DNA from 2 places in the Streptomyces sp. NPDC127097 genome. Region 2 is predicted to be linked to the other one. Evidence: predicted binding sites of a transcription regulator. Region 2 holds the regulator's gene; the other holds the start of a gene.
What was found. Region 2 encodes HrcA, which represses chaperone genes, less so after heat shock. Its sites were predicted from a motif close to TTNGCACTCNGNNNNNCNGAGTGCNAA; they were not measured.
Positions count from the first base shown of each region.

Region 1: groES (co-chaperone GroES) is a predicted target of HrcA. The motif match lies at 1,834-1,860, and genes of this name have one in related genera.

Region 1 is NZ_JBHXFI010000104.1:1,595-13,435, reverse strand. It holds gene ACFWJW_RS37155 (FtsW/RodA/SpoVE family cell cycle protein) at 101-1,453, opposite strand; gene groES (co-chaperone GroES) at 2,007-2,315, shown strand; gene groL (chaperonin GroEL) at 2,451-4,073, shown strand; gene ACFWJW_RS37140 (hydroxyacid dehydrogenase) at 4,231-5,289, opposite strand; gene ACFWJW_RS37135 (SDR family NAD(P)-dependent oxidoreductase) at 5,508-6,281, opposite strand; gene ACFWJW_RS37130 (MOSC domain-containing protein) at 6,416-7,081, opposite strand; gene ACFWJW_RS37125 (LysR family transcriptional regulator) at 7,237-8,148, shown strand; gene ACFWJW_RS37120 (WhiB family transcriptional regulator) at 8,218-8,550, opposite strand; gene ACFWJW_RS37115 (response regulator transcription factor) at 8,931-9,542, shown strand; gene ACFWJW_RS37110 (sigma-70 family RNA polymerase sigma factor) at 9,826-10,401, shown strand; gene guaB (IMP dehydrogenase) at 10,541-11,841, shown strand, end outside.
Region 2 is NZ_JBHXFI010000016.1:36,681-48,020, forward strand. It holds gene ACFWJW_RS14970 (AMP-dependent synthetase/ligase) at 1-889, shown strand, start outside; gene ACFWJW_RS14975 (SpoIIE family protein phosphatase) at 1,241-3,358, shown strand; gene hemW (radical SAM family heme chaperone HemW) at 3,411-4,643, shown strand; gene ACFWJW_RS14985 (Uma2 family endonuclease) at 4,752-5,321, shown strand; gene ACFWJW_RS14990 (DUF3097 domain-containing protein) at 5,299-6,132, opposite strand; gene ACFWJW_RS14995 (MBL fold metallo-hydrolase) at 6,279-7,013, opposite strand; gene hrcA (heat-inducible transcriptional repressor HrcA) at 7,208-8,224, shown strand; gene dnaJ (molecular chaperone DnaJ) at 8,225-9,361, shown strand; gene ACFWJW_RS15010 (nitronate monooxygenase) at 9,458-10,546, shown strand; gene ACFWJW_RS15015 (16S rRNA (uracil(1498)-N(3))-methyltransferase) at 10,543-11,286, shown strand.

The DNA.
Region 1 (11,841 bases), on a different contig from region 2:
GCCGACAGCCCCGCGCAGCGGCACCGCCCGCCGCAGGCGCAACGGCGGGGAAGCCACAAACGTCGGCCGCAGCAAAGCGCAGCGAAAACGTGGGAAGTATTTAAGCCGGCTCACGCCGGCGTTGCGCACGGTCGCTGATCCGCAACAGCAAGGCCACCATGACCCAATTGGCGACCAACGAGGAGCCCCCCTTGGCGAGGAAGGGGAGGGCCTTGCCCGTGAGGGGGATGAGGCCGGTGACGCCGCCGGCGACGACGAAGACCTGGAGGAGGAGCGCGCCGGAGAGGCCGACCGCGAGGAGTTTGCCGAAGGGGTCGCGGGCGCTCAGGCCGACCCGGAGGCCGCGCTGGGCCAGGAGTACGTAGAGCATGATCACGGCCATCACTCCGGCCAGGCCCAGCTCCTCGCCGACGGTGGTGAGGATGAAGTCGCTGTTGCCGGCGAAGCCGATCTGCTCGGGGTGGCCCTGGCCGAGGCCGCTGCCGCTGATGCCGCCGCTGCCGAAGCTGAACAGGGCCTGGGCGAGCTGGTCGGACATGTGCTCCGCCTGACCCGCCTTGGTGAACGCGCGCATCGGGTCGAGCCAGGCGGTGACCCGGCCGTGGACATGTGGTTCGAGGGAGCCGACCACGGCCGCGCCGGCCGTGGCCATCAGCAGGCCGCAGACCACCCAACTGGTGCGGTCGGTGGCCATGTAGAGCATGATCACGAAGACGCCGAAGAAGATCAGCGAGGTGCCCAGGTCCCGTTCGAAGATCAGCACCAGCAGGCTGACCGCCCAGATCGTGAAGATCGGCGCGAGCTGCCGTCCCGGGGGGAGCTGGATGCCCATGACGCGGCGGCCGGCCAGTGCCAGGGCGTCGCGGTTGACGGTGAGATAGCCCGCGAAGAACACCGAGATCATGATCTTCACGAACTCACCGGGCTGCAACGACAGCGGCCCCAGCAGGATCCAGCGCTTGGCGCCGTACATATCGGCGCCGAAGAAGGCCGGGGCCATCAGCAGCACCAGCGCGATCACCATCGTCAGATAGATGTAGCGCTGGAGGATGCGGTGATCGCGCAGCACCAGCAGGATGGCGAGGCAGACCACCACCCCGATCACCGTCCACAGCAGCTGGCCGTTGGCCGCCTGGGCCGTCTTGAGCCGGGGCGTCTGGGCGTAGGTGAGGTCCAGGCGGTGCAGCAGCACCAGGCCGATCCCGGTCAGCAGGGTGGCCAGCGGCAGGATCAGCGGATCGGCGCGGGGCGCGTAGCGGCGCAGGACCAGATGCGGGACCAGCGTCATGAACAGCATGCTGACGGTGAAGAGGGCCAGTCCGGCGGGGAGCCGGCCGTTCATCGACAGGCCGGTGTAGGTGTAGCCGAAGACCGTGATCAGGACGACGAGGGCGAGCAGCCGGGCCTCGGTTCTCCGACGGTCCGGGGCCTGGGCGAGCGCGGCGAACGTCATGGTGCGCTCGACATCCCTCTCCGGCACCCGGGCCTTCCGGGGAACTCTGGTCGGTGCACGCACGGCTATTCCTCCGCCATCTCGTCGAGGCCGCCGGCCGGCCGGGTGCGGGCCCGGTTCGTCGGCCAGGCAATCGAGGAAGTAGACGAGGCAGCCGAGGGCGTGGTTGCGAGGGAAGGGGAAGGCATGTCCGATTTGGCGGGAAGCTGCCTGCCTCGTCACCCGCCCCGCCCCCGCTGTAGATGACCATGATCGCCGAAGGCGGGCGAGCCGGGGAAACGGGGCCGCGTACGGCCGGGAAAGCGGGGCTACGTACGGCCGGGAAAGCGGGGCCGCGTACGGCTGGTCAACCGGCGTCGCGGGAAGAGCTCCCCGCCGCGCTGGCACTCCGCTTGACCGAGTGCTAACCGCGTCATAGTCTCGGCGTTGGCACTCTCCAGTGGGGAGTGCCAGACACAGCGACGGGCAGGTCCGGCACCCGCGACGACGGATCCACCTGGTCGCCACCTCAGACAGTTAACCCCGTGAGATCTCCGAAGGGGGAGGTCGGATCGTGACGACCACCAGCTCCAAGGTTGCCATCAAGCCGCTTGAGGACCGCATCGTGGTCCAGCCGCTCGACGCCGAGCAGACCACGGCGTCGGGCCTGGTCATTCCGGACACCGCCAAGGAGAAGCCCCAGGAGGGCGTCGTCCTGGCCGTGGGCCCGGGCCGGGTCGAGGACGGCAAGCGCGTCGAGCTCGACGTGAAGGTCGGCGACGTCGTGCTCTACAGCAAGTACGGCGGCACCGAGGTGAAGTACAACAACGAGGACTACCTCGTTCTCTCGGCTCGCGACGTTCTCGCGATCGTCGAGAAGTAAGTCACCCAGTTTTGCCGTGATCTGCGCCCCTGGTTCCCGCGTCTAATCAACCCGGGGCAGGGGCGCAGTTCGTTTGAGCGACAGCGGTCCCCACGTCGTGGCCGAGGATCGCAATGAGAGGACTTGAAGCAACCCATGGCGAAGATCCTGAAGTTCGACGAGGACGCCCGTCGCGCCCTTGAGCGCGGCGTCAACAAGCTTGCCGACACCGTCAAGGTGACCATCGGCCCCAAGGGCCGCAACGTCGTCATCGACAAGAAGTTCGGCGCGCCGACCATCACCAACGACGGTGTCACCATCGCCCGTGAGGTCGAGGTCGACGACCCGTACGAGAACCTGGGCGCCCAGCTCGTCAAGGAGGTGGCGACCAAGACCAACGACATCGCGGGTGACGGCACCACCACCGCCACCGTGCTGGCCCAGGCGCTGGTCCGCGAGGGTCTGCGCAACGTCGCCGCCGGCGCCTCCCCCGCCGCCCTGAAGAAGGGCATCGACGCCGCCGTCAAGGCCGTCTCCGACGAGCTTCTCTCCACCGCCCGTCCGATCGACGACAAGTCCGACATCGCCGCCGTGGCCGGTCTGTCCGCGCAGGACAAGCAGGTCGGCGAGCTCATCGCCGAGGCGATGGACAAGGTCGGCAAGGACGGTGTGATCACCGTCGAGGAGTCCAACACCTTCGGTCTGGAGCTGGACTTCACCGAGGGCATGGCCTTCGACAAGGGCTACCTCTCGCCGTACATGGTCACCGACCAGGAGCGGATGGAGGCCGTCCTCGAGGACCCGTACATCCTGATCCACCAGGGCAAGATCTCCTCGATCCAGGACCTGCTGCCGCTGCTGGAGAAGGTCATCCAGGCCGGTGCCTCCAAGCCGCTGCTGATCATCGCCGAGGACGTCGAGGGCGAGGCCCTGTCGACCCTGGTCGTGAACAAGATCCGTGGCACCTTCAACGCCGTGGCCGTCAAGGCCCCCGGCTTCGGTGACCGCCGCAAGGCGATGCTCGGCGACATGGCCACCCTCACCGGTGCCACCGTCATCGCCGAGGAGGTCGGCCTCAAGCTCGACCAGGCCGGTCTGGACGTGCTCGGCACCGCCCGCCGGGTGACCGTCACCAAGGACGACACCACCATCGTCGACGGTGGCGGCAAGGCCGAGGACGTCACCGGTCGCGTGGCCCAGATCAAGGCCGAGATCGAGACCACCGACTCGGACTGGGACCGCGAGAAGCTCCAGGAGCGCCTCGCCAAGCTCGCCGGTGGCGTCTGCGTCATCCGCGTGGGTGCGGCCACCGAGGTCGAGCTCAAGGAGAAGAAGCACCGTCTGGAGGACGCCATCTCCGCGACCCGCGCCGCGGTCGAGGAGGGCATCGTCTCCGGTGGTGGCTCCGCGCTGGTCCACGCCGGCAAGGTGCTGGAGGGCTCCCTCGGCAAGGAGGGCGACGAGGCCACCGGTGTCGCCGTCGTCCGCCGCGCCGTCGTCGAGCCGCTGCGCTGGATCGCGGAGAACGCCGGCCTCGAGGGCTACGTCATCACCGCGAAGGTCGCCGAGCAGGACAAGGGCAACGGCTTCAACGCCGCCACCGGCGAGTACGGCGACCTGGTCAAGGCCGGCGTCATCGACCCGGTCAAGGTCACCCGCTCCGCCCTGGAGAACGCCGCGTCGATCGCCTCGCTGCTGCTGACGACCGAGACCCTGGTCGTCGAGAAGCCCGCCGAGGAGGAGCCGGAGGCCGGTCACGGTCACGGCCACGCGCACTGACGCCCGTCGTCGCGCACTGACGTGAGCCGTCACCTCGGCTGACGTCGGGCTGCTTCACCCGAGACCCGGTTCCCGCTTGGCGGGGGCCGGGTCTTCGGGTTTCCGGCGCGCGGGCGGGGCCCTGCCGGGCGCCGACTCCCCGCCGGCCGGGCCCGGTTCACGCCGAGTGGTGCAGCTCCTCCCGCCGTACGGGCGCGAGGAACGGGCGGCCCCGGCCGTAGCGTTCGAGTTCGTCGAGGGCGTGGTCGGCCAGGCGGTGGAGCTCGGTGCCCAGCGAGCCCGCCACATGCGGGGTCAGCAGCACGTTCGGCAGGTCGTACAACGGCGAACCGGGGCGCGGGAGTTCGGGTTCGGTGACGTCGAGGACCGCGTGCAGCCGGCCGGTGACCAGTTCGGGGAGCAGGGCCGCCTGGTCGACCAGTGAGCCGCGGGCGGTGTTGATCAGGGTCGCGCCGTCCGGCATCAGGGCCAGCTGCCGGGCGCCGAGCAGATGGCGGGTGGCGGGCAGCTGCGGGGCGTGCACGGTGACGAGGTCGCTGTCGGCGCAGAGCGCGTCGAGCGGCACCGGGGCCGCGCCGAGCCGGGTGGCCTCGGCGGCGTCCACATACGGGTCGTACAGCAGGACGCGCAGGTCGAACGGGCGCAGCAGCTCGATGACCCGGCGGCCGATGCGGGAGGCGCCGATGACGCCGACGGTGCGGCGGTAGTTGCCGGCCCCGGCGAGTTCGTCCGGCCAGTCGTGGGGCGCGCGCAGACCGCGGTAGCGGTGGGCGGCGTGCAGCACGCGCTTGTTGGCGAAGAGGATCGCGGCGAGGGTGAATTCGGCGACCGGGAGGGCGTTGGCGGCGGCGGCCGAACTGACGGCGATACCGCGGTCCCAGCAGGCGTCGGTGAGGTGGTGCTTGACCGATCCGGCGGCGTGCACGACGGCCCGCAGCCGGGGGGCCGCGGCCAGCACCCGTTCGGTGAGCGGTGGCGCGCCCCAGCAGGTGAGCAGCACCTCGGCGCCGGCGAGGGCGGCGGCGACCTCGGGGGTGGGGTCGGCCAGATCGTGGGCGACCAGGTGCGGGTCCGTACGGGCCAGGGCCGCGAGCCGGGTGTGGTGACGGGCGCCGAGGAGCCGGCCGGCGACGCCCGGCCCCATCGACAGCAGTACGCCGGGCCGGACCGGTGGCGTTTCCGCAGGTCCCGGGGGACTGTCAGAGGTGGGGTGCATAGTGCTGAACGGACCTCCTTCGCGGTCGCCCGCCGTCGCGCCCCGCTCGTCCCGCGTCGCGCGTCGCCGGCCGGTTCGCGTCGCTGTGCGTCCTGTGCCGTTCCGCGGGGGGCGGACCCGTGGGTGCACCGTCCTCGCGCCCCACCGCCCCGCCCCGCGCGCCACGGCCATGGCACCACCCCGGCGCCGCCCTCGGCAACGGGCCGGCTGACCCGGCGTCAGCGGGGCCCGTATTTACGGCCGGTACGGGACGTCAGTCCCCCCAGCACGCCACGGGGCGCCAGCTTCACCGCGCCCATGAGCGCCTTGTACCGCGGATCCGGAATGGACAGCGACTTCCCCCGCGTCAGGTCCTTCATCGCGGCGTCGACGAGCTTGTCCGCGTCCAGCCACATCCACCCGGGGATGTTCTCCGTCCCCATCCCGGCCCGCTCGTGGAACTCGGTCCGTACGAACCCCGGGCACAGCGCCATCAACCGCACGCCGCTGCCCGCCAGATCGCGCGCCGCCCCCTGGGTGAACTGCACGACCCACGCCTTGCTCGCGCCGTAGGTGCCCCGCGGGACGAACGCCGCCACCGACGCCACATTGACCACCGCGCCGCGCCGCCGGTCCCGCATCCCGCGCACCCCGGCCGTGGTCAGCCGCAGCACCGCCTCGCAGTGCACCTTGAGCATCGTCAGCTCATCGGCCATCGAGACCTCGAGGTACTCGCCCTTGTTGCCGAAACCGGCGTTGTTCACCAGCAGGTCCACCGGGTGCTTGGTGTCCGAGAGCCGGGCCTCGACGGCTGCGATGCCCTCCTCGGTGGCGAGATCGGCGCTCAGCACCTCCGCCTCGATGCCGTGCCGGTCGTGCAACTCGGTGGCCTGCTCGCGCAGTCGCTTCTCGTCGCGGGCCACCAGCACCACGCTGTGGCCGTCACTCGCGAGCCGCCGGGCGAACGCCGCCCCGATGCCCGCCGTCGCTCCCGTGATCAATGCAGTCGTCATACGGGCACGCTATCCGCCCCGGGCACGCCGCCCGAGCCCCAACCCCCGGTGGCGCGGCCGCCCCACGGCCCACCGGAGGCAGATCCTCCGCCGCCCCGCTCCGGGCCCCACCGCCCCGCGCCCGGCGGGCCCGTTCAACCCGCCGCCCGCTCCGCGTACTTCCGCGCCTTCCGCCGTGCCTCCTCCGGCAGCGCCGCCCCCGCCTCCAGCAGCCGCGGCAGCAGCTCCCGCCGGGTCGTCAGGGCCCGGAACACCATCCCGATCGTCACCTCGTGATCCGGCCGGTGCGCCACCTCGACGGCGTCCCCGGCGCGGATCTCGCCCGGCTCGATCACCCGCAGATACGCACCGGGCACCGCGGCCTGGGTGAACCGTCGCAGCCAGCCCCGCTCGCCGAGCCACCCCTGGAACGTGCGGCAGGGGATCCGCGGACCGCTCACCTCCAACAGCAGCCGCGGACCCACCCGCCAGCGCTCGCCGATGAGGGCACCGGTGACCTCGACGCCCGACGTGGTGAGGTTCTCGCCGAACGCCCCGTTGGCCAGCTCGCGGCGCAGCTCCCGCTGCCAGTCGTCCAGATCCTCCCGGGCATAGGCGTACACCGCCTGGTCGTCGCCGCCGTGATGGCGCAGGTCGACCACCGCGTCACCGGCCAGCCCGCTGCCGCCGACGCCCTTGGGTCCGGGGGCGGCCACCGCCACCGGGCCGTCCACGGGCCGCTTGTCGATGCCCGTACCGCCCTCGGCGTCGGTGTGCCGGGACGGGGTGGGCCGCCCCAGATTCACGCTCAGCAGCTTCATACGGTGCTCCGTTGCTCGGTCGTGCGACGCGCTCCGGGACCGGCTCCGTGGACGTCGTCCCAGCTCGTGCGCGCCATCGCTCACGCTAGCCGTGTTCCCCAAAAGCCATGACGCAATTTTTCCCGATCGATCCAAGCGGCGCTTATGCTCGAAACATGATCGAGGCCCGTCACCTCCGTGTGCTGCGCGCCGTCGCCAGGACCGGCTCGTTCTCGGCCGCCGCGCGCGAACTGGGCTGCACCCAGCCGGCCGTCAGCCAGCAGATGAAGGCGCTGGAACAGTCCGCCGGCACCCCGCTGCTGGTCCGCGCGGGCCGCGAGATGCGGCTGACCCAGGCGGGTGAGGCGCTCGTCCGGCACGCCGTCGGCATCCTGGCCGGGCTCACCGCCGCCGAGGAGGAGATCGCCGCCATCGCGGGCCTGCGCGCAGGGCGGGTGCGGCTGGTGTCGTTCCCCTCCGGCAGCTCGACGCTGGTGCCGACGGCCCTGGCGACGATGCGCGCCGCGCATCCGGGCACCCGGGTCTCGCTGGTCGAGGCCGAGCCGCCGCGCTCGATCGAGATGCTGCGCAACGGTGACTGCGAGATCGCGCTGGCCTTCCGCTACCCCGAGGTGCGCGGCGCGGACCCGGCGGCCGGTGCGGAGTGGGACGACCTGGTGGTGCGCCCGATCCTGGCGGACCGGCTGGTCGGGCTGGTGCCGGCCGGCCACCGGCTGGCGAAGGCGGGCGTCGCGCGCTTCGCCGAGCTGGCCGACGAACCGTGGATCGCGGGCTGTCCCCGCTGCCGCAGGCATCTCGTGGAGGTCTGTGAGAGCGCGGGCTTCACCCCGCGGATCGACTTCGCGACGGACGACTATCCGGCGGTCATCGGCCTGGTCGGGGCCGGTCTGGGAGTCGCCGCGCTGCCGGAGCTCACCCTCGCGTCGGTGCGTCCCAAGGGGGCCACGGCGGTCCGTCTGGAGCCTGCCGTGCATCGCGAGATCGTCGCGCTCACCCTGCCGGATCTGGCACAGGTCCCCGCCGTCGAGGCCACGCTCGACAAGCTGGTGGACGCCGCGGGGCGCTGACGGCACGGGGCCTTTGGACCCGGCCGCCGTGCAGGAACGTTTCTTCAGGAGCGGTCCGCTCCCGGGGTGTCAGGCGCCGGAGGCGCCCGGGTGGCCGGTCATGGAAGAGGCGGGGACCAGCCGGTGCCGGGCCCGGCCCATGAGTTCCTCGCGCTCGTCCTCCGTCAGTCCGCCCCACACCCCGTAGGGCTCACGGACGGCCAGTGCATGCGCCGCGCACTCGGCCCGTACCGGGCAGCGCATGCAGACCTCCTTCGCCGATGTCTCACGCGCGCTGCGGGCCGCTCCGCGCTCACCTTCGGGATGGAAGAACAGCGAGCTGTCCACGCCACGGCAGGCGGCCAGCAGCTGCCAGTCCCAGAGGTCCGCGTTCGGGCCCGGGAGGCGGGAGAAATCTGCCATTGCTTGTCCCCTCGAAGCGATGCTGATTCGGGCTCGGTGCTCACGACGGTACATCTACTGTCGAAGTAGATGTAAATATGACTCATTGCGAATCTAGTCATAGTCGCCACGAAAATGGAAGAAAGAGAGCCAAATAGGGCATAGGGTGCACGCGCGGATGCCGGTCGCCCCTTGAGTCGTCTGCGTATCCGGCTCCTCACGGAGCGTGCTGAACTCGGTCGCCGAAGCCGTAACTCTTTCGAGTGACCGTCGTTGAGAGTGCGGAGGCGGTTGGCAGAGGTAGACCCCGGGCAAATGTCCGAGGGCCGTCAATCGCTCAGGTGACGATACGTACCAGCCTGGAGGCTCAAGGTGACGCGCATCAGCTGCGGAGGGCGGTCATGACATCCGTCCTCGTCTGCGACGACTCCCCGCTTGCCCGAGAGGCGCTCCGTCGGGCGGTTGCGACCGTGCCCGGCGTCGAGCGCGTGACGACCGCGGCCAACGGCGAGGAAGTCCTCCGCCGCTGGGGTGCGGATCGTTCGGATCTGATTTTGATGGACGTACGGATGCCCGGTCTCGGCGGTGTCGAGACCGTGCGCCGGCTGCTGTCCGCGGATCCGGGCGCCCGGATCATCATGCTCACGGTGGCCGAGGATCTGGACGGGGTCGCGCTCGCGGTCGCCGCCGGTGCCCGCGGCTATCTGCACAAGGACGCCTCGCGCGCCGAGCTGCGGGCGACGGTGACCCAGGCGCTCGCGGATCCGACGTGGCGGCTCGCCCCGCGCCGGCTGCGGTCCGCCGAGATGGGGGCCGCGCCGACGCTCACCGCGCGCGAGATCCAGGTGCTGGAGGGCATGAGTCACGGCCGCTCCAACGCCGAGATCGGCCGTGAGCTGTTCCTCTCGGAGGACACGGTCAAGACCCACGCCCGGCGCCTCTTCAAGAAACTCGGCGCCTCGGACCGGGCGCATGCGGTGGCCCTGGGCTTCCGCTGGGGACTGGTCCGCTAAGGCGTTGTGACGTGCAGCGATGCGGGGGAGTGAAGGTCCCCGCCCGCCGTGTGGCGGGCGGGGCGGCAGAGCGCCCCGCGACCGTCGGCGTACGACGGCGGTCCGATTCGCCGCGCGGTGCCGCATCCTTGGGAGTATGGAGTTCCTCGGGGACGGGCCGGTCGGGCACGAGGGGAGGGCGCAGGACATGACATCAGCCGGCGCACCTGCCGCTCATAACGCTTCAGTGCACAAGTGCGGACCTGATGCCGCGGATCGCGCGGCGCCAAGGCACCATGGTCCGATGCGCGATGACGGGAAGCAGGAAATCGGCGATCTCGTCGCACGCGCCGTAGAGGGGGACCAGCGGGCCACCCACGATCTTCTGGCCCATGTGCACCCCCTCGCCCTGCGCTACTGCCGTACCCGGCTGTCGCGGCTGCCGGGTGACGCCCGGCACTTCGTCGAGGATCTGGCGCAGGAAGTATGTGTCGCGGTGCTCTGCGCGCTGCCGCGCTACCGCGACACCGGCAAGCCTTTCGAAGCCTTCGTCTTCGCGATCGCCGGCCACAAGGTCGCCGATCTCCAGCGGGCCGCCATGCGGCATCCGGGCAGCACGGCCGTGCCGTCCGACGAGATGCCCGAGCAGCCGGACGACTCCCTCGGCCCCGAGGAGCGGGCGCTGCTGAGCAGCGACGCCGAGTGGGCCAAGAAGCTGCTGGCGAATCTCCCGGAGAACCAGCGTGAGCTGGTGCTGCTGCGGGTCGCCGTCGGGCTGACGGCCGAGGAGACCGGACAGATGCTGGGGATGTCTCCCGGTGCGGTGCGGGTGGCCCAGCACCGTGCGCTGAGCAGGCTGCGGGCGCTGGCCGAGCAGTAGCGGTTCCCGGTCGAACACGGCCGGATGTCACCGTAGAAAAGCACAAGTGACGAGGCCCTCATCGCTCGTGGAATGGGCCACCCCATTAGGCCGTTAGCATGGGAGTCCGCGCTGAGGCAAGAGCATTGGGGAAGGTGTCATGAGTGACAACGTCGACGGTATGCCCGCCAAATTCGCCATGCTCGGGCTGACATACGACGACGTGCTGCTGCTGCCGGGTGCGTCGGAGGTGCTGCCGAACGCGGTGAGCACCGCGTCCCGGGTCTCGCGCAACGTCACGGTGAACATCCCGCTGCTGTCCGCGGCGATGGACAAGGTCACCGAGGCGCGGATGGCCATCGCGATGGCGCGGCAGGGCGGCGCGGGCGTGCTCCACCGCAATCTGTCCATCGAGGACCAGGCCAACCAGGTCGACCTGGTCAAGCGCTCCGAGTCCGGCATGGTCACCGACCCGATCACGGTCCGCCCGGACGCCTCGCTCGCCGATGCCGACGCGCTGTGTGCCAAGTTCCGCATCAGCGGGGTGCCGGTGACGGACGCCGCGGGCAAGCTGCTGGGCATCGTGACCAACCGCGACATGGCCTTCGAGATGGACCGCAGCCGTCAGGTCCGCGAGGTCATGACGCCGATGCCGCTGGTCACCGGCAAGGTCGGCATCTCCGGCGAGGACGCCATCGAGCTGCTGCGCCGCCACAAGATCGAGAAGCTGCCGCTGGTCGACGACGCGGGTGTGCTCAAGGGCCTGATCACCGTCAAGGACTTCGTCAAGGCGGAGAAGTACCCGAACGCCGCCAAGGACGCCGAGGGCCGGCTGGTCGTCGGTGCCGCGGTGGGCGTCGGCGGCGAGGCGTACGAGCGGGCGCAGGCGCTGGTCGAGGCCGGTGCCGACTTCCTCGTCATCGACAGCGCGCACGGCCACAGCCGCGGCATCCTCGACATGATCGCCAAGGTCAAGTCCAACATCAGCGTCGATGTCGTCGGCGGCAATGTCGCCACCCGCGACGGCGCCCAGGCGCTGATCGACGCGGGCGCCGACGGCATCAAGGTCGGTGTCGGCCCCGGCTCCATCTGCACCACCCGCGTCGTCGCCGGTGTCGGCGTACCGCAGGTCACCGCGATCTACGAGGCCGCGCAGGCCGCGAACGCCGCGGGCGTGCCGCTGATCGGTGACGGCGGGCTCCAGTTCTCCGGTGACATCGCCAAGGCCATCGCGGCCGGTGCGGACACGGTCATGCTGGGCTCGCTGCTGGCCGGCTGCGAGGAGTCGCCCGGCGAGATGGTCTTCATCAACGGCAAGCAGTTCAAGTCGTACCGCGGCATGGGTTCGCTGGGCGCGATGCAGTCCCGCGGCCAGGCCCGCTCCTTCTCCAAGGACCGCTACTTCCAGGACAACGTGCTCTCCGAGGACAAGCTGGTCCCCGAGGGCATCGAGGGGCAGGT
Region 2 (11,340 bases):
CAACTTCCGCCGCACCGGCAGCGCCTCGGTGCCGTTCGGGCTCGGCGCCAAGCACAAGATCGCCGACGCCCTCGTCTACACCAAGCTGCGCGAGGCGTTCGGCGGCCGGCTGCGCGCCGCGGTCTCCGGATCGGCCGCGCTCTCGCCGGAGATCGGCTACTTCTTCTCCGGCGCCGGTATCCACATCCTGGAGGGCTACGGCCTGACGGAGTCCAGCGCCGCCAGCTTCGTCAACCCCGGCGAGGCGTACCGCACCGGAACGGTCGGCAAGCCGCTGCCCGGCACCGAGGTGCGGATCGCCGAGGACGGCGAGATCCTGCTGCGCGGCCCCGGCATCATGCAGGGCTACCACGGCCTGCCGGACAAGACCGCCGAGGTCCTGGAGGAGGACGGCTGGTTCCACACCGGCGACATCGGCGAGCTCTCCCCGGACGGCTATCTGCGGATCACCGACCGCAAGAAGGACCTGATCAAGACCTCGGGCGGCAAGTACATCGCGCCGGCCGAGGTGGAGGGCCAGTTCAAGGCGGTCTGTCCGTTCGTCTCCAATGTGCTGGTGCACGGCGCCAACCGGAACTTCTGCACCGCGCTGATCGCCCTCGACGAGCCGACCATCCTGACCTGGGCGGCGGAGCACGGCCTGGGCGGCAAGAGCTACGCCGAGGTCGTCGCCACCGACCAGGTCCGGGAGCTGATCGACGGCTATGTCGAGCGGGTCAACGAGGGGCTCCAGCGCTGGCAGCAGATCCGCAAGTTCCGGCTGCTGCCGCGTGACCTGGACATCGAGCACGGCGAGGTGACCCCGAGCCTCAAGATCAAGCGGCCCGTGGTGGAGCGGACGTTCAAGGACCTGCTCGACGACATGTACACGGGGGCGCGCGAGGCGTAGCCCGTACGGGACGGCGATCCGGGCAACGGCGATCCGGGACGGCGGTACGGGACGGGCCGGTCGGTTCCCGCCTCGACTCGTACCGCCGGGCCGGTCGGCTCCGCCCCGTGCCGATGGGCCGGTTGGCTCCGCCCCGTACCGGTGGGCCCGCCCCGTCCCGCCGTACCGGTGCGTCCGCCCGTCCCGCCGTGCCCGCGACTCCGGCCCCGTCGGCCAACTCCCGCGGTACGTCAGCCGAATTGATGGCTGCGACCACCCACTTCTGTGACTCAGTGCTTATGGCTGCGCTCGTTCTGTCACTCTGTCGGTGGCGCATCCGGCGCCGTAGCGGAGCTGGGCGGGAGTTGCTCAATGAGGACGACAACTTCGTCTCCACGGGACGACGACGTCACGGCGGCGCGCACGACGAGGACGGACGGGTTCGCCGGCGGACCCGCGGCCGGGGCCGCCGACGGTCCCGCGGCCCGTTCCCGCCGGGCCAGCCTGCCCGGTGATCCGCGGGCCGCTGCCGCCGCCCGGCGCTTCGTCCGGGCCACCTTCGCCGACTGGACCGGCCGGCGGCTGACCGGTGCGGAGGGCCTGACCGGCCGGCTCGCCGACGCAGCGGAGCTGCTGGTCAGCGAGTTGGTGACGAACGCGGTCGTGCACGCGGGCACCACCGTCGAACTGCGCTGCCGGCTGGACCCGGCGGCCGGGCGGGACGCGGACACGGAGCCGTACCGGGGCCGCGACCGGGAGCCGTACGAGACGGCGCACCGGGAAGCGGCGGCCGCCCCGGGAGCCGGCGCCGACGACGCCTGCGGCCCCGGCATCCTCATCGAGGTCTCCGACCACCACCCCACCCAGCCGGTCCGCGCCCGTGCGGAGAGCGCCGCGTCCGAGAACGGCGGGCACGGGCTCCAGCTGATCAGCGCGGTCGCCGAATCCTGGGGTGTCACCTACCGCCGGGCCATGAAGACCGTCTGGTTCCGGCTGCCCGTGGGGGCCGCGGACGGCGCCGGCCGGCCCGAGCCGGAGATCGTCCTCGACAACCAGCTGCTCCAGCGCGAGCTGCGGGCCGCCGAGCTCCTCGCCCCGGCCCCGCGCCGCGCCGCCCGCCCGGAACCCGGCAGCGGCCGGGCCGACAACGGCGCCCTCTCCTTCCTCGCCGAGGCGTCCGATCTGCTCTCCGGTCAGCTCGACGCCGACCAAGTCGCCGCCCTCGCCGCCCAGTTGATCGTGCCCCGGCTCGCCGAGTGGTGTGCGGTGTGGCTGTACGACGGCGACGGCGGCGCACCCGGCCGGGGGATCGCCCAGGCCGGTGACGAGCAGCGGCTCGCCGGCGTCTGGCACACCAGCGAGAGCCGGATCGACGCGCTGCGCACGGCGCTGGAGAAGCAGCCGCCGGAACTTCCGGGCGGCGGCGCGTCCGGCGGCGCACCGGGCGTCGTGCCCTGGCCCTGGCCCTACGAACCGGGCGGCTACGGCCCCGGCGGCGCCGCACTGGCCTGCCCCCTGGTCGCCGGCGGCCGGCGGCTCGGCACCCTGCTCCTCGGCCGGGGCGGGCTGCCGCACTTCCCCGACGAGGTGGTCGCGCTGATCGAGGACCTGTGCCGCCGGGTCGCCCGCGCGGTCGCCACCGCCCGCGCCTACAGCCGCCAGGAACGCATCAGCCAGGTCCTTCAGCGCCGGCTGCTGCCCCGGGGGCGGGCGCGGGTACCCGGGGTGGAGTCGGCGGTGGTCTACGAACCGCGCGAGGGCGCCTGGGCGGGCGGCGACTTCTGGGACCTCTTCGACGCCGGCGACGGCCGCTGGTGCTTCGCGCTCGGCGACGTCTGCGGCAGCGGCCCGGAGGCGGCCGCGGTGACCGGGCTGGCCCGGCCGGTGCTGCGGCTGCTGGCCCGGGACGGCTTCGGGGTCGCGGCGGTGCTCGACCGGCTCAACAAGACCATGGCCCGGGAGGCCGCCGACTCGGTCGCGGCGGTCGCGGCGGCGGTGGCGGCGGCCGGTGCCGGGGCGGAGGCGCCGGTCGAGATCCGCGAGGAGGGCGAACAGGCCCGCTTCCTGTCCCTGCTCTACGGCGAGATCGTCCCCTACCCCGGCGGCTCCGGCGGCGCCCGCTGCACCCTCGCCAGCGCCGGCCACCCGCTGCCGCTGGTGCTGGGCACGGACGGCGCCGTCCGGGTCGTCGCGGCGCCGCAGATGCTGCTGGGGGTGGTCGAGGACGCGGCGTACGTCAGCGAATCGTTCGACCTCTGCCCCGGGGAAACGCTTCTGTGCGTCACCGACGGGGTGACCGAGCGGCGCTCGGGGCGGCGGCTCTTCGACGACGAGGACGGCCTGGCCACCGCCCTCGCCGCGGGCGCCGGCCTGGGCGCCACCGCCCTCGCCGACCACATCCGCCGCACCGTCCACGCCTTCGGCCCCACCCCGCCCGACGACGACCTGGCCCTGCTGGTCCTCCAGGCGTCGGGGCCCGGGGTGTCCTGAGGCACAGCGGCGCCGGACGGGCACCGCCCCGCCATGACGGACAATGGATCCCATGCCTTCCGCACTGCCTGATGGTGAGCCGATGCCCGAGGACGGGGCGCTGCCCGGTCATGACGCGGCCGGGGCCGCCGGGCGCCCCCTCGGCTTCTATCTGCATGTGCCGTACTGCGCGACCCGCTGCGGCTACTGCGACTTCAACACCTACACCGCGAGTGAGCTGCGCGGCTCCGGCGGCGCCCTGGCCTCCCGGGACAACTACGCCGACACCGTCGTGGACGAGATCCGGCTGGCCCGCAAGGTGCTGGGCGACGACCCGCGCCCGGTCGAGACGGTCTTCGTCGGCGGCGGTACCCCGACCCTGCTGCCCGCCGCCGACCTCGGCCGGATGCTGGCCGCGATCCGCGAGGAATTCGGCCTGGCGCCCGGCGCGGAGATCACCACCGAGGCCAACCCGGAGTCCGTCGACCCCCGCTACCTCGACGCACTGCGCGCGGGCGGCTTCAACCGGGTCTCCTTCGGCATGCAGAGCGCCCGGCAGCACGTCCTGAAGATCCTCGACCGGACGCACACCCCGGGCCGCCCCGAGGCATGCGTCGCCGAGGCCCGCGCCGCCGGTTTCGACCACGTCAACCTCGATCTGATCTACGGCACCCCGGGCGAGACCGACGACGACTGGCGCGCCTCCCTCGACGCCGCGATCGGCGCCGGCCCCGACCATGTCTCCGCCTACGCCCTGATCGTCGAGGAGGGCACCCAGCTGGCCCGCCGGATCCGCCGCGGCGAGGTCCCGATGACCGACGACGACGTCCACGCCGACCGCTACCTGATCACCGACGAACGCCTCGCCGCGGCCGGTTTCACCTGGTACGAGGTCTCCAACTGGGCCACCACCGACGCCGCCCGCTGCCGCCACAACGAGCTCTACTGGACCGGCGCCGACTGGTGGGGCGCCGGCCCCGGCGCCCACAGCCACGTCGGCGGCGTCCGCTGGTGGAACGTCAAACACCCCGGCGCCTACGCCCAGGCCCTCACCGAGGGCCGCTCCCCGGGCGCCGGCCGCGAGCTCCTCTCCGCCGAGGACCGCCGCGTCGAACGCATCCTCCTGGAACTGCGCCTCGCGGACGGCTGCCCCCTGGACATCCTCGCCCCGGCGGGGGCGCGGGCGGCGGCGCGAGCGCTGGCGGACGGCCTGCTGGAGCCCGGTCCGTACGAGGCCGGCCGGGCGGTGCTGACGCTCCGGGGGCGGCTGCTGGCGGACGCGGTGGTGCGGGATCTGGTGGACTGATCACCCGGCCGAGGGATCTCACCCCAGAGACCCCGCCCACCGGGCAACGCCGTCCCTAGGCTGCGGGCAATTCGTCAGCAGGCAAGGGTAGTTGGGTGGTTGGCCACAGTGCGCGATCAGCATATCGAGGAGTACTTCGCGGAGTTCGAGCCTCCGGAGGGTCTCCGGGCGGAGCTCCTGCGCCGGGAAATCCTGCTGAGCGGCGGGACGGATATCGTCCACAACAGGATCGTCAGCGAGGTGCTCGGCCAGATTCCGCGCGACCGCTGGCGCGGATTCGCGACACAGCACCTCGCGTTCCCGGGGGAGGCCAGCAAGCCGCAGCCCGACCTGGTGGTGATGGAGCGCGGACGATGCGGGCGCTCCGGATGGCTCGTGCCCGCTTCGGACGTGACGCTGTTGCTCGAGGTGGTCTCCCTGCGCAGCGCGGACCGCGACTACGGCCTGAAGCGCTCCCTCTACGCCGCCGGGGGTGTCCCCGGGTACTTGATCATTGACCCGTACGACGCCCGCTGCGTCCTGCTCTCCGAGCCCGTCGGCGCCGGTGAGGAGGCCGACTACACGGTGCAGCGGATCACCGAGTTCGGCGTCCCCGTGCCGCTGGAGCCGCTCGGCACCGAGCTGGACACCACCGACTTCGGGACCCTCCCCAACGTCAGGCCCCACCGCCGCCCGTGACGAAGTCGATCAGCTCCTCCACCCGCCCCAGCAGCGCCGGCTCCAGGTCCTTGTAGGAGCGTACGCAGGAGAGGATCCGCTGCCAGGCGGCGCCGGTGTTCTCCGGCCAGCCCAGTGCCCGGCAGACGCCCGTCTTCCAGTCCTGGCCGTGCGGGACGGCGGGCCAGGCCGGGATACCGACCGAGGACGGTTTCACCGCCTCCCAGATGTCGATGTACGGGTGGCCCACCACCAGCGCATGATCACCGGTCACCCCGGCCGCGATCCGGGACTCCTTCGAGCCGGGGACGAGATGGTCGACGAGGACGCCGAGGCGGGCGTCCGGGCCGGGGGAGAAGCCGCGGACGATGGCGGGCAGGTCGTCGACGCCCTCCAGGTACTCCACGACGACGCCCTCGATGCGCAGGTCGTCGCCCCACACCCGCTCCACCAGCTCGGCGTCGTGCCGGCCCTCCACATAAATGCGCCCGGCGCGGGCGACCCGTGCGCGGGCGCCGGGGACGGCGAGGGAGCCCGATGCCGTGCGTGCCGGACCGCTCGGCGCCGGCGCGCCCTGGGGGCGTACCAGCGTGACCACCTTGCCCTCCAGGAGGAAGCCGCGTGGCTCCATGGGAAAGACGCGGTGCTTGCCGAAGCGGTCCTCCAGGGTGACGGTGGGGCCCTGCGCCGTCTTCTCGCAGCGGATCACCGCGCCGCAGAAGCCCGAGGTGACCTCCTCGACGACCAGATCGGGTTCCGCGGGGACCTCGGGCGCGGGGCGCTGCTTCTTCCACGGCGGGGTGAGGTCGGGGCTGTAGTGCCTGTTCTGCATCGAGTGGGGCCTGTTCTCTGCGGGTGGTCGGTGTTTCGGCCGGGGGTCCGGGGGTCGCCCCCGGAGGATGCAGTCACGGCGGGGTGAGGTCGGGGCTGTAGCGCTTGCTCTGCATGGGGGCCTGTCTCGTGAGGTCGGCGGACGGGTCAGGAGGGAGCGACGCCGAAGCGGGCGGCGAGGGCGGCACGCTGGGCGCGGACGAAACCGGCGTCCACCACGGCGCCGTGGCCGGGCACGTACCGTGCGTCCTCGCCGCCGAGGGCCAGCAGCCGGTCCAGTGCGCCGGGCCACCGCTGCGGCAGCGCGTCCGGGCCCGCCTGGGGCTCGCCGGACTCCTCGACCAGATCGCCGCAGAAGACGATCTCGGGGGACCCGCCCCGGCCCGGTACCAGCACCGCCAGATCGTGCGCCGTGTGACCGGGGCCGACATTGGCGAGCAGCACCTGCCGGTCGCCGAGCTCGACGGTCAGCTGGTCGTGGACGTGGTGGTGCGGGGCGACCAGCAGATCGGCGGCCTCGGCGGCCGCCTCGCGGTCGACACCGTGCCGTATCGCGTCGTGCCGCAGCTCGTCCTTGCCGCGGCGCAGCAGCTCGCCCAGCCCGGCCGCGCCGAAGACCTGGACGCCCGCGAAGGCGGCGGTGCCCAGGACATGATCGAAATGCGGGTGGGTGAGCGCGACATGCGTCACGTTCCGGCCCAGCACACCGCGGATCGCACGCCGCAGATCCGCACCGTCGCGCAGGGTCGCGCCGGTGTCGACGATCATGACGCCGGTGGTCCCCGCGATCACGCCGATCGTCTCGTCCCAGCCCGGCATCCGGCGTCTGGCGACACCGTCACCGAGCTGTTCCCAACCGGCCTCTTCCCAAGACGTGTGCATACCGAGACGCTAGCGCCATCGCGATAGCGTTGCCCGACAGATCGACCGAACACGGTCACCGGGCGGGTGCTGTGTGCGGCCGCCCTTGCCGAGTCCGTGCTACTCGGCCGTACACTGGCTCAAGGTCTGGCACTCGGCCCGTGTGAGTGCCAGGAGAGTCGAGACGGCGGACGGCCGGGCTGGAGGTGCGCGGGATGCTCAGTGAACGCAGGCTCGAAGTGCTGCGCGCCATCGTCCAGGACTATGTCGGGACGGAGGAGCCGGTCGGCTCCAAGGCCCTGACCGAACGCCATCAGCTCGGCGTCTCGCCGGCCACCATCCGCAACGACATGGCCGCCCTGGAGGACGAGGGTTTCATCGCCCAGCCGCACACGAGCGCCGGGCGCATCCCGACCGACAAGGGCTACCGCCTGTTCGTCGACAAGCTGGCCGGTGTGAAGCCGCTGTCCAGCCCGGAGCGGCGGGCGATCCAGAACTTCCTGGACGGCGCCGTCGACCTCGACGACGTGGTGGGCCGCACGGTCCGGCTGCTGGCGCAGCTGACCCGGCAGGTCGCGGTCGTCCAGTACCCGTCCCTGACCCGGTCCACGGTCCGGCACGTCGAGCTGCTGGCCCTGGCCCCGGCCCGGCTGATGCTGGTGCTGATCACGGACACCGGGCGGGTCGAGCAGCGGTTGATCGACTGCCAGGCGCCGTTCGGCGAAACCTCCCTGGCGGACCTGCGGGCCCGGCTCAACAGCCGGGTCGTGGGGCGCCGGTTCGCGGATGTGCCGCAGTTGGTGCAGGATCTCCCCGAGTCCTTCGAGCAGGACGACCGCAGCACGGTCTCGACAGTGCTGTCGGTGTTGCTGGAAACTCTGGTGGAGGAGACCGAAGAGCGGCTGATGATCGGCGGCACCGCCAATCTCACGCGCTTCGGGCACGATTTTCCCCTGACCATCCGGCCGGTGCTGGAAGCCCTTGAGGAGCATGTGGTGATGCTCAAGCTTCTCGGTGAGGCCAAGGACTCGGGCATGACCGTACGCATCGGGCATGAGAATGCCCACGAGGGCCTGGCGTCCACATCGGTCGTCACGGTCGGCTACGGTTCGGGCGACGAGGCAGTCGCCAAACTCGGCGTGGTCGGACCGACCCGCATGGACTACCCCGGAACGATGGGAGCGGTACGCGCAGTGGCACGTTACGTCGGACAAATCCTCGCGGAGTCGTAAGTGGCCACGGATTACTACTCGGTCCTCGGTATCGGACGCGACGCCTCGCAGGACCAGATCAAGAAAGCCTTCCGCCGGCTGGCGCGTGAGCTGCACCCGGACGTGAACCCGGATCCGAAGACCCAGGAGCGGTTCAAGGAGATCAACGCCGCTTACGAGGTGCTCTCGGACCCGCAGAAGAAGCAGGTCTACGACCTCGGCGGGGACCCCCTCTCGCAGGCGGGCGGCGGCCAGGGCGCGGGCGGCTTCGGCGCGGGCTTCGGCAACTTCTCCGACATCATGGACGCGTTCTTCGGCACCGCGTCGCAGCGCGGGCCGCGCTCGCGCACCCGCCGCGGCCAGGACGCCATGATCCGGCTCGATGTCGAGCTGACCGAAGCGGCCTTCGGCACGACCAAGGACATCCAGGTCGACACCGCCGTCGTCTGTACGACGTGCAGCGGCGAGGGCGCGGCGCCGGGCACCTCGGCGCAGACCTGTGACATGTGCCGCGGCCGCGGTGAGGTCTCGCAGGTCACCCGGTCGTTCCTGGGCCAGGTCATGACCTCGCGGCCGTGCCCGCAGTGCCAGGGCTTCGGCACCGTCGTCCCGACGCCGTGCCACGAGTGCGCGGGCGACGGGCGGATCCGCTCCCGCCGCACCCTGACCGTCAAGATCCCGGCCGGTGTCGACAACGGCACCCGCATCCAGCTCGCGGGCGAGGGCGAGGTCGGCCCCGGCGGCGGCCCCGCCGGTGATCTCTATGTGGAGATCCACGAGCTGCCGCACCCGGTCTTCCAGCGGCGCGGCGACGATCTGCACTGCACGGTCACCATCCCGATGACGGCGGCGGCGCTGGGCACGAAGTGCCCGCTGGAGACGCTCGACGGGGTCGAGGAGATCGATGTCCGGCCCGGTACCCAGTCCGGCCAGTCGATCCCGCTGCACCAGCGCGGGGTGACCCATCTGCGCGGCGGTGGCCGCGGCGACCTCATCGTCCATGTCGAGGTGCAGACGCCCACCAAGCTCGACCCCGAGCAGGAGGAGGCGCTGCGGCGGCTGGCCAAGCTCCGCGGTGAGGAGCGGCCCACGGGGCAGTTCCAGCCGGGGCAGCAGGGGCTGTTCTCGCGGCTGAAGGACGCGTTCAACGGGCGATAGCCCAGGTCGGCCCAGGGTCCGCGGAGCTTCCCCGGGCCCGCGTGGCAGCCACCGCCCCCGTTCGGGGCGAGGCGGTGGGCGTGACACGATGTGCTCATGCCCACCGCACCGACCGATCTCTGCCGCTACCCGATCGTGCAGGCCCCGATGGCGGGAGGCGGCTCCGGACCCGAGCTGGCCGCCGCCGTCTGTGCGGCCGGCGGTCTCGGCTTCCTCGCCGCCGGCTACAAAACCGCCGACGGGATGTACCAGGAGATCAAACAGCTGCGGTCGCTGACCGACCGGCCCTTCGGCGTCAACCTCTTCATGCCGCAGCCCTCCCTGGCCGACGGCTCCGTGGTCGAGGTCTACCGCGAACAGCTCGCCGGCGAGGCCACCTGGTACGAGACCGAACTCGGCGACACCGACGGGCCCATCGACGACGGCTACGAGGCCAAGCTCGCGATACTGCGCGAGGACCCGGTGCCGGTGGTGTCCTTCACCTTCGGCTGCCCCTCGCGCGCCGTCCTCGATGCGTTCGCCAAGGTCGGTACGTACACCATTGTCACGGTCACCACCGCCGCCGAGGCACAGGCCGCGCAGTGGTCGGGTGCGGACGCGGTGTGTGTGCAGGGCGTGGAGGCCGGCGGCCACCAGGGCACCCACCGGGACGATCCGCACGCGGACGGGACCGGCGCGGGGCTGGGGCTGCTGGCGGCGCTCGGGCAGGTCCGGGAAGCCGTGCAGATTCCGATGATCGCCGCGGGCGGGCTGATGCGCGGGTCGCAGATCGCGGCCGTGCTGGCCGCCGGGGCGACCATGGCGCAGCTGGGCACCGCCTTCCTCGCCACCCCCGAGTCGGGCGCCAACCCGCTGCACAAGCAGGCGCTGACCAACCCCCTGTTCACGCATACGGAGTTGACCCGGGCGTTCTCCGGACGGCCGGCCCGCGGGCTGGTCAACCGCTTCCTGCGCGAGCACGGCCCGTACGCCCCGGCCGCCTACCCGGCCGTCCACTACCTCACCTCCACCGTGCGCAAGGCCGCCGCCAAGGCGGGCGACGCCCAGGCCATGAACCTGTGGGCCGGGCAGGGGCACCGGCTGGCGCGGGAGCTGCCCGCCCGGCAGCTGGTGGAGGTGCTGGCGGCCGAACTGGACGCCGCGCGCGCCGCGTTGCAGCGCACCGCCAACGGAACCGCCTCATGACCGCGCCCGTCTTCCTCGTCGAGTCGCTCGCGGGCGTACGGGCCGGCGGCACGCTGACGCTGGACGGTCCCGAGGGCCGGCACGCGGTCTCGGTGCGCCGGATGCGGACCGGCGAGGAGATCGTCCTGACGGACGGTCACGGCAGCGGCGCCCACGGGACGGTCGCCGCCGTCGAGGGCAAGGACCGGCTCACCGTCGCGGTCACCGAGCTGCGCACCGAGGACCCGCCCCGGCCCACGATCACCGTCGTCCAGGCGCTGCCCAAGGGTGACCGCGGGGAGCTGGCCGTCGAGACGATGACCGAGACCGGGGTGGACGCCATCGTGCCCTGGCCGGCGGCGCGTTGTGTCACCCAGTGGAAGGGCGAACGGGCCGCCAAGGCGCTGGGCAAATGGCGCGCCACCGCCCGCGAGGCGGGCAAGCAGTCGCGCCGGCTGACCTTTCCCGAGGTCGCGGACCCGCTGACCACCAAGCAGGTGGCCGCGCTGCTGGCCGACGCGGACTTCGCGGCCGTCCTCCACGAGGAGGGCAGCGCGCCGCTCGCCACCGCCGAACTCCCCGCCGAGGGGCGGATCGTGCTCGTCGTCGGTCCGGAAGGCGGAGTCTCGCCGGAGGAGCTGGCCGCCTTCGCGGAGGCCGGTGCGAAGCCGTTTCGCCTGGGGGCGAGTGTGTTGCGGACCTCTACGGCCGGGACGGCGGCCACGGCGTTGTTGATGGGGCTTACGGGGCGGTGGGGGTAGGGCTTCGGCCCACGTTTTTGGCTTTCCCGCCTTTCCGCTGCGCTTTGCCTTCGG